DNA from 3 places in the Paenibacillus sp. FSL H7-0350 genome. Region 3 is predicted to be linked to each of the others. Evidence: riboswitches for the same ligand, from Rfam matches in the RefSeq annotation. Region 3 holds a riboswitch; each other region holds the start of a gene.
The links. A riboswitch is a leader RNA that binds a small molecule or an ion and turns the genes downstream of it on or off. The one in region 3 is predicted to bind thiamine pyrophosphate.
Positions count from the first base shown of each region.

Region 1: another riboswitch for thiamine pyrophosphate. It lies ahead of thiC (phosphomethylpyrimidine synthase ThiC); the one in region 3 lies ahead of NYE24_RS31105 (thiamine phosphate synthase).
Region 2: another riboswitch for thiamine pyrophosphate. It lies ahead of NYE24_RS01545 (ABC transporter ATP-binding protein); the one in region 3 lies ahead of NYE24_RS31105 (thiamine phosphate synthase).

Region 1 is NZ_CP151972.1:4,551,191-4,554,463, forward strand. Features, by position in the region: gene NYE24_RS20950 (tetratricopeptide repeat protein) at 1-241, shown strand, start outside; gene trxB (thioredoxin-disulfide reductase) at 288-1,241, shown strand; TPP riboswitch at 1,291-1,397, shown strand; partial or broken gene thiC (phosphomethylpyrimidine synthase ThiC) at 1,549-3,216, shown strand.
Region 2 is NZ_CP151972.1:307,442-310,714, reverse strand. Features, by position in the region: gene NYE24_RS01555 (DHA2 family efflux MFS transporter permease subunit) at 1-387, opposite strand, end outside; gene NYE24_RS01550 (TetR/AcrR family transcriptional regulator) at 570-1,226, shown strand; TPP riboswitch at 1,293-1,395, shown strand; gene NYE24_RS01545 (ABC transporter ATP-binding protein) at 1,528-2,298, shown strand; gene NYE24_RS01540 (ABC transporter permease) at 2,279-3,055, shown strand; gene NYE24_RS01535 (ABC transporter substrate-binding protein) at 3,052-3,273, shown strand, end outside.
Region 3 is NZ_CP151972.1:6,932,101-6,935,373, reverse strand. Features, by position in the region: gene thiH (2-iminoacetate synthase ThiH) at 1-101, opposite strand, end outside; gene NYE24_RS31115 (thiazole synthase) at 131-895, opposite strand; gene thiS (sulfur carrier protein ThiS) at 926-1,129, opposite strand; gene NYE24_RS31105 (thiamine phosphate synthase) at 1,169-1,792, opposite strand; TPP riboswitch at 1,922-2,024, opposite strand; gene NYE24_RS31100 (hypothetical protein) at 2,080-2,616, opposite strand; gene NYE24_RS31095 (SDR family oxidoreductase) at 2,758-3,273, opposite strand, start outside.

The DNA of each region.
Region 1 (3,273 bases), 2.4 Mb from region 3:
TCTCCGCTGGATTGAGGACGAGGAGATGTCTGAGGTGTTGCGCGGAGTTCTGGAGCAGGAGCCGCTGCAGGAGGACCGCCTGCAGGAGGCAGCATTGTTCAGCCTTCAGCGGCTGATCGGGGAGAACCTGAATGAAGCCGGCGGTTCGCCCGGCGAAGAGCAGGAGCCTGCGGCTGCTCCCGGACCCAAGGGGATACTGCCAGGAACCAGCGGCTTATCGCCGTCCACTACCCGTATTTGAAGCAATTGCTGTTGTAAGAACATCTACTTGTAAGGAGGCCAATGTAATGTACAAAACGATTGTAATCGGAACAGGCCCGGCCGGGCTGACTGCTGCCATTTATCTGGCGCGTGCGAACCTGAGCCCGCTGGTAATTGAAGGCTTGCAGCCTGGGGGACAACTGACAACGACAACAGAAGTGGAGAACTTTCCAGGCTTCCCTGAAGGGATTCTGGGTCCGGACCTGATGGACAATATGCGCAAGCAGGCAGAACGCTTCGGCGCTGAATTCAAGAACGGCTGGGTGGAGTCGGTGGACTTCTCACAGCGTCCGTTCAAGGTAACAGTGGACGGAATGGGTGTACTGGAAGCGGAGTCAGTCATTATTTCAACCGGGGCCTCTGCAAGATATCTGGGCATCCCGGGCGAGCAGGAGAATGTGGGCCGTGGGGTCAGCACCTGTGCGACCTGTGACGGCTTCTTTTTCCGTAATAAAAAGATTGTCGTCGTCGGCGGAGGTGACTCTGCCATGGAGGAAGCCAGCTTCCTGACCCGTTTTGCTTCCAGCGTAACGCTGGTTCACCGCCGTCCCGAGCTGCGGGCCTCGAAGATCATGCAGGACCGGGCGCGTGACAACAGCAAGGTAACCTGGGCCTTGAACCGCACACCGGTAGAAGTAACGGTAGGAGAGACCGGAGTGAAGGGTCTTACGGTGCTTAATAATGAGACAGGTCTGACAGAGCTGGTAGAGGCAGACGGTGTGTTCGTAGCGATTGGACACACACCGAACACAGCCTTCTTGGGCGGGCAGATCAATACGGATGCTAATGGCTATATCGTGGTGAATCCGGGTACCACCGAGACCAACATCCCGGGTGTATTCGCCTGCGGCGATGTGCAGGACACCCGTTACCGCCAAGCGATATCGGCAGCGGGAACCGGCTGTATGGCCGCTATGGATGCCGAGAAGTTTCTGGAAGGCACGATGGTGCACGACTGGAGCGAATCGCTGGACAAATAACGGGTTTACAACAATTACCCGCACAGGTAAAATGTACTTAATTAGATAAGATACCCACTAGGGGAGCCTGAATAGGCTGAGACGGGAAAATTGAATTTCCGGACCCTTGAACCTGATCTGGATCATACCAGCGTAGGAAAGTGGAGTCGGACCTTTTTTGAGTACAGTCTTATTTGGCTGTTTCTTTAATAAAGCCGCTCCAGGTGGAGCGGCTTTTTGACTTGCAGGAATCTATAGATTCTTCAGCTCAATCTGCTGCGTGACCTCTTATCTGATGAGTGTACAGAGCGAAGAGGAGGAGATTGAAATGACAGGAATGGGTAAAAACGAAGAGGTGGATCTTTCCGGATTCCCCGCAAGCCGTAAAGTGTATGTGGAGGGCTCACGCCCGGATATCCAAGTTCCGATGCGTGAGATCAGCCTTAGCAGAACCGAAGGCGTTGCCGGGGAAGAGGAGAATGCTCCGCTGCGTGTCTATGACACAAGCGGTATTTACACGGATGCCGCGGAAGAGACTGACATTCGGAGGGGGCTGCCGCCGCACCGTTCAAGCTGGATTGCGGAGCGTGGCGATTCGGAGGAGTACACCGGAAGAGCCGTCCGGCCGGAGGATAACGGAATCCGCAGACAAGGGGCTGCCGCCGAAGCTTGTCCAGGACTGCGCAGGAATCCCCAGCGGGCCTATACAGGCGGTAATGTAACTCAACTACATTATGCAAGGCAAGGGATTATAACACCGGAAATGGAGTATATTGCGATCCGCGAGAATACCCGGCCGGAGTTCGTACGGGATGAAGTGGCAGCGGGCCGTGCCATTATCCCGGCCAATATAAATCACCCGGAGAGTGAACCGATGATTATCGGCCGTAACTTCCTGGTGAAGATCAATGCGAACATCGGAAATTCTGCGGTCACTTCTTCTATAGAAGAGGAAGTGGAGAAGATGCGGTGGGCGACCCGCTGGGGGGCTGACACCATTATGGATCTCTCCACCGGTTCCAAGATCCATACCACCCGGGAGTGGATTATCCGCAATTCTCCTGTGCCGGTCGGTACAGTGCCCTTATACCAGGCGCTGGAGAAGGTGAACGGCATTGCCGAGGACTTAACCTGGGAGCTCTATCGTGACACGTTGATTGAACAGGCGGAGCAGGGAGTGGATTACTTCACCATTCATGCAGGGGTGCTGCGGCGCTATATTCCGCTGACTGCCCGGAGAATGACTGGCATCGTATCCCGGGGCGGATCGATTATGGCCGCCTGGTGCCTGGCTCATCAGCAGGAGAACTTCCTGTACACACACTTTGAAGATATATGTGAGATTATGAAGACGTATGATGTGGCCTTCTCACTTGGGGATGGCCTGCGTCCCGGCTCAATCGCCGACGCCAATGACGAAGCTCAGTTCGCCGAGCTGGAGACGCTGGGAGAACTGACCCTACTAGCCTGGAAGCACGATGTTCAGGTCATGGTTGAAGGTCCGGGGCATGTGCCGCTGCACAAGATTAAGGAGAATATGGACAAGCAGCTTGAGATTTGCCGGGAAGCTCCTTTCTATACGCTTGGGCCGCTGACTACGGATATTGCACCCGGCTATGATCACATCACTTCGGCCATCGGAGCCGCGATGATCGGGGGGCTCGGCACGGCGATGCTGTGTTACGTTACCCCTAAGGAGCATTTAGGCCTGCCTGACAAGAATGATGTGCGCGAAGGCGTCATTACCTACAAAATTGCTGCACATGCTGCAGACCTTGCCAAGGGACATCCGGGAGCGCAGGACCGTGACGATGCGCTGTCCAAGGCGCGGTTCGAGTTCCGCTGGCGCGACCAGTTCCATCTTTCCCTCGACCCGGAAAGAGCGCTCGCGTATCATGACGAGACCCTGCCGGCGGAGGGGGCGAAGCAGGCGCATTTCTGTTCGATGTGTGGTCCTAAGTTCTGCAGCATGCGGATTTCGCATGATATCCGTAATTCCCATAGATGGAGCAAATCACTCTAACTTAGCTGCTAATACAGCGGAATCGTAACA
Region 2 (3,273 bases), 930 kb from region 3:
GGCCATCCCGACAGGGAGCACACAGCCGCCGCCCAGTCCCTGAATGACCCGGAAAACAATCAGCCATTCGGCGCTGCTTGGTGTAGCGCACAGAATCGAGCCTATCGTGAACACAATAACCGCCGTCAGGAAGACTGTCTTGGCTCCGAACCGGTCAGACAGCCAGCCTGACAGCGGAATAACTGAAGCTTGAGCCAGCATATATCCGGTAACTACCCACTGCAGCGTATGCAGATCCGTCTTGAAATCCACCACCAGCCTGGACAAAGCTACATTCATCGCCGTACTGTCCAGCACAACCATAAATACTCCTGCAATAATAGCCAGCAGCGGAACCAGAATACTGGACAGCCGGAAATCGGCTTCCTGCTTCAAGGTCTGATCCATGTCTCTTCCCCTCCTAAAGCTGTCCGCGTTCTACATTGACCTGCGGGCAGATTGTTCTATATAATGAGTGAACGGACAACTGTCCGTTAGTGCAATTCATAGTCTACGGACAATTGTCCGTGGTGTCAATTCTTTTATTTATTTTTCTGTAAATCACTGATTTATTTCTGAAAGGGGTTCTCATGAACAAGCCAGACACCGATGCTGCGCAGCTCCATCCGTCAGCTCCGCAAGCCATAGAATCCGCTCCACCCGTGTCCGCCGATCCTTATGTCCAGCGGATTCTTGAAGCTGCCCGCCAGTTGTTCACCGAGAGCGGACTCGAGGCGGTCAGCATGTACAGCATTGCCAAGCGGGCAGGCATAGGGCAAGGCTCCCTGTACCGCCGTTTTACGGACAAGGGTGAGATCTGTTCTGCCCTGCTGAAGGGCAGCGCAGATCAATTCCTGTCCGGGCTGGAGCAGCAGGTCGCTGCCAGTGCCGGTGAAGCCCCGGCGCTCGCTCAGCTGCAGAGCAGCATTGAGCAGATTGCCGATTTCATTGAACAATATGCCGAGCTGTTGAATATGATCAAAGCCGAGTTCACCGGCAAGAAGCAGCTGACCCAGTTTGAGCATCCTTTTTTTCAGCGGCTGGGGGTGATGATGACAGAGCTGCTAGAGCGCGCTGCGGCAGGTGGTGAGATTATTGACATTGATCCGGCCTTTGCAGCCACAGCCCTAATCTCTGTCCTCAGTCCCGATCTGTACCTGTATGAGCAGAAGCGGCACCACGCCTCCAAGCTGGACATCTCCCGGGGCATCGTCACTTTGTTCGTGACCGGTCTGGCGAAGCGCTGACCGCCTGCCCTTTACAAGAGGGGAATTTGTGGTATATTAAGTAGCAATTACGAATTCAATAGCAACATTATTCACTAGGGGAGTCGGCCGACTGAGACGGAGCTTAAGCTCCGGACCCTTTGAACCTGATCTGGATCATACCAGCGGAGGGAAGTGGAGCAGAATGTATCAGTGGTTCCCGTCACAGGGCCTCAGCTGACTGTACCTTCCGCCCCATTCATTGCCTCCGGGAATGAATGGGGCTTTTTTGTGCTCCGTACAGTATCTATACCAATTCCAAGGAGGCTTCGTACATAGTCTTATGATCAATATTAGCAATCTGTCCTATGTCTTCGGGACCGGTTCGTCCCGGACACCCGTGTTCTCAGGGCTATCCATGAATGTGCAGCGCGGCGAATTCATTTCTATCGTAGGCGGAAGCGGATGCGGCAAAAGCACTTTGTTCAAAATCATCGCCGGTCTGCTGGAGCCGGGCAGCGGCAGGATCACGCTTAACGGAGCTGATTCAGCAACAGCAGCGAAAAGACTGGGTAGCGTGGCCTACATGCCGCAGCAGGATCTCCTCCTGCCTTGGCGCACCGTATTGGACAATTGTCTGTTGCCCTGGGAGCTTAAGCGCAGCCGTCCCAAAGCAGCCGCTATTGCCGAGATCCGTACCCTGCTACACCGTTTCGGCCTTGACGAGACCGAAGGGGCTTATCCGCAGGAGCTGTCCGGCGGGATGCGCCAACGTGTGGCGGTCCTCCGCACTGTGGCGGCCGGGAATGACCTGCTGCTGCTCGATGAGCCGTTCGGGGCGCTCGATGCCATTACGAAGCGTTCGCTGCAGCGTTGGCTGCTGGAGTTATGGGCGGAGCTAGACAAGACGGTGCTATTCATCACCCATGACTTGGAGGAGGCGCTCTTGCTCAGTGACAGAATCTATCTAATGACTGGCCGAGAGGACGGCGGGATACAGGAATTCTCAGCCGGTCTCCCTCGTCCGCGTCATCACAGTCTGCACTATGAACCGCAGTTCGCCGCCCTGCGCCAGGAATTGGAGCTGAAGTTATATGAGAACCGCCGCTCTTAGAAGATTGCTCCAGCATTACGGTCCGGCGGCCCTGCTCGCCCTGCTGGCGCTTGCGGTCTGGGAGTCAGTAGCCCGGCTGGGCCTGGTTCCTCCCTTCATCCTTCCGGCTCCGTCTGCGATCTGCATGGCTGTGCTGGAGGAACGCCGCTTGTTATTCGCGGTACATCTGCCTGCTACACTGCTTGAGGTGCTCACAGGCTTCGCACTTTCTGTGGTCTGCGGCAGCCTGCTGGGCATCGCCATGCACCTGTTCAGTCCGCTGGCCAAGGCGCTGTACCCGCTGCTGATTATCAGCCAGACGGTTCCGCTGATCGCCCTCTCGCCTCTGTTCATCATGTGGTTCGGCTACACCTTGTGGAGCAAGGTCGCCGTTGTCTTCCTGACCGCTTTCTTCCCGGTGGTCATCGGCACCTATGACGGCTTGTCTAAGAACACGGACGCCTACCGGGAGCTGCTGCTTACGTACGGCGCGAACCGTTGGCAGATTCTCTGGAAGGTGGGCGTTCCGCTGGCCTTGCCTTCTTTTTTCTCCGGACTGAAGCTGTCGGCTGTGTACTGTGTGATCGGTGCAACGATTGGGGAATGGCTTGGGGGCAGCCAAGGGCTGGGCTATTTCAGCCGCAGAATGGCAGGGAATCTGCAGAGCGCCAAGATGTTCGCTGCTGTTGTCTTGTTATCCGTACTCGGTATCCTGCTGTTTCTGGCAGTCGCCGCGCTGGAGAAGATTATTTTGAAGAAAAGAGGACGTTATTCATGACTACTATCCGCTATACCCGTTATCTGCACAATGCAATTTCAAGGCCAGCCATGCTGCTGTCCGCTCTGCTCCTCTGTATGCTGCCTGTACTGGCAGGCTGCGCCAATACGAATAGTCCCGCGGCCTCCGGCTCTTCAACTGGTACTACTGCCACTTCTGAGGCTGGGTCCGGGACTGGAGCTGAAGGCGCAGCCCATAAGCTGACGATTATGCTCGAC
Region 3 (3,273 bases):
TCTGCACGAAGCGCGCGCTTCACATCCTCTGCCGTATACCGGCTCCATAGCGTCCCGTAAGGAAGCTGTTCCAACCGGGTCATCGTCTCATAAAAGCTCATAGCCGTTCCTCTCCTCCCTAATCCATCTGTCAGGCCAAGAACCCGGTCAACGGTGAAGAGGCTGCCGCCGTCTCCTCCACAGGCCCCAGTCCGGCGAGATAAGCTTTGCGCCCTGCGGATACCGCTTCACGAAAAGCTTCTGCCATCAGCAGCGGATCTGAGGCGGTAGCAATCGCTGTATTAAGCAGGACCGCTGCGGCCCCCATCTCCATCGCCTCAGCCGCCTCGGATGGTCTGCCGATTCCGGCATCCACGATCACCGGCAGATCCATCTCGGAGATCAGAATCCGGATCAGCTCCTTGGTCTGCAGCCCGCGGTTGGACCCGATCGGCGCTCCCAGCGGCATTACGGCTGCGGCCCCCGCTGCCTTCAGCCGCAGAGCGGCGGACAGATCAGGACTCATGTACGGAAGCACCACGAAGCCCTCTGCTGCAAGGATCTCGGTCGCCCGGATGGTCTCCATGTTATCCGGCAGCAAATATTTCTGGTCGTTGATGACCTCAATCTTCACCCAGTTCCCCAGTCCCGCCGATCTCGCCAGCCGGGCAATCCGTACTGCTTCCTCTGCGGTGCGCGCACCAGAGGTATTAGGCAGTAAGGTCATATGGGAAGGAATATGGCTGACAATATTGTCACTGCTCTCCGGGTCCACCCGGCGCAGGGCAACGGTAATGACCTGTGAGCCTGATCGCGTAATCACCTCGGGAATGAGGGTGTTACGGCTGTATTTTCCGGTGCCAATGAACAGTCTGCTGGTTAGAGTCACTCCGCCAATCATCAATGGATCTTGCATATTAACGCCTCCTGGGGTAAGTCTTCGTGTTTAGCCTCCGCCTACAAAATGAACCAGCTCCACCCGGTCCCCTTCGCTGAGCAGTGTGTCTCCGTAAGCCTCTCTGCCGGCAAGCTCACCGTTCAGCTCGACAATCACCAGCTTACCGGCCCACTCAGGCCGGGCCAGCAGATCCGCCAGCGTCCGGCAGCTCTCTTCCACCCTCTGGCGGGTACCGTTAACGGTCACAATCATGCCTGTTCACCTCCTGCTGTGCCTTTTACTTGATCCATATCATGGGTTACAAGACTGCTCTGCCGCCCTGTGAACCGCTTCCCTGTAGGCCAAGGCCGCTCCCACCGGGTCTGGAGCTCCGCAGATTCCCGACATGACAGCAATGCCAGCCGCTCCTTGGGCCAGCACCGCTCCGGCATTGCCCGGGGTAATCCCTCCGAGCGCAATCAGCGGTATGCGGCTCCAGAGGACAGCCTCTGCCAGCTGCACAAGTCCCCGTGCCTGCTGTCCGGGCTTGCAGGCCGTAGGGAACACATGCCCGTAGAGGCAGAAGTCTGCTCCCTGCCTTCCAGCTTCCGCCGCCTCTTCCGGCGAGTGGACCGATCTGCCGATCCGCAGGCCCGGTGCAAGGCCGCGCACTGCGGCTGGTGGGAGGCTATGCCAGGCTAACTGTACACCGCCTGCCCCGGCGGCCAGGGCAACATCGATCCGGTCATTAATGACCAGCTTCGAAGGCGGCACCCCGGCCTGAAGCATCTGCTGCGCTGCCGCCAGCAGTTCCCGGGCGGACATGGCTTTTTCCCGGAGATGGATATAATCCACCATAGAATGCACCGCCACGGCCCATTCAGCCAGCGCTTCAGGCTGCAGCCGCCCGTCCGAGACCGCATGAATCTCGTACAATACCCTTCTCCTCCTGTCTGTTCCAGCTCAATCTACACCACAACACAACACAAAAAAGACCGCTCCCCGTAAAGGAAGCAGTCTGGAATAGAAGCTGGAATACCGGTACTCACCGTGTACCCCCGCTGCAATATTCGTTCTCCACTTCCCTACGCTGGTATAAACCAGATCAGGTTCAAAGGGTCCGGACAACTACGCCCGTCTCAGCCTTGCGGCACCCCTAGTGATCGTTCTATGCGGTTGTTTCGTCTTGCTTGTTGTATATTAGCATATTATTCCTCTTAGGGCTATTCTTTCGTAGATTTTACTTCAATTACAAAAACCACAGATGAACTCCCTTCTGAAAATTTACCATCCTCGGTTGTCCAGAATGCTGATATGCCATAGTAATAAACGCCTTGTTCTTTTGGAGCATTAAAAGAGCCGTTCTGCAATGGAATTTGCACTTCTTTATCATCGACAAATTGCTGAACGGTTAACCCGCCGGGTGCCGGTTTATAAGTAAAAGCAACATGGATCCCCCCCTCAGGGGCTATAACAGTGGGAGTAACCCCCTGTACCATGGATTGTCCTCCTATATAATCCGCACATCCTAATTTCCCCCAGCAATAGCTGCTTTGGGTAACCGGAATTTGGGTTTTCCCGGAAGTAACAAGGGGTAGCGGCGGCGATTCCTGTGTAATTCTAATCCCAATGCTTTTTGCCTTTCCTTCCAATCTTGTATTTGCCACAAGTCTCCCTGCAAAAGGAGTCAAGTAAATGAACACTACCAGAAAAACAAAAATCCCCGCTGCAGATAGAATGAATCCTTTTTTTCTAAGCATCCCAATCCCCTTTTCATATCCAATTATCTAAATAGACGGAAATATATTGTAATAGTTACAAGCGCAGAAAAAAAGCCTGCCGGCAAGCGGTTAGGCTTTTTTAAAATAGAATTTATATGTTGCACACGATAACTTATCCCATCAGCCGTTGACAACCTCGCCGCCGTTCACATGCATCACCTGTCCGCTCACATAGGAGGAATCGTCCGAGGCCAGGTATACATAAGCCGGTGCCAGCTCTTCAGGCTGTCCCGGGCGCTTCATCGGCTGGGTGCCGCCGAACTCACTGACCTTCTTCGCGTCAAAGGTGGACGGAATCAGCGGGGTCCAGATTGGTCCGGGCGCTACCGCATTCACGCGGATGCCCTTATCGGCCAGATTCATCGACAGCGAACGGGTGAAGCTGAGAATCGCTCCCTTGGTGGACGAATAGTCCAGCAGCTGCGGGCTGCCGCGATACGCCGTGATGGAGGTGGTGTTAATGATCGTAGAGCCTTTTGTAAGATGAGGCATGGCTGCTTTGGTCAGATAGAACATGGAGAAAATATTCGTCCGGAACGTACGCTCCAGCTGCTCCGCTGAGATGTCCTCAATATGGTCCTGCGGATGCTGCTCCGCCGCATTGTTGATCAGGATGTCGAGCTTACCGAGTCCTTC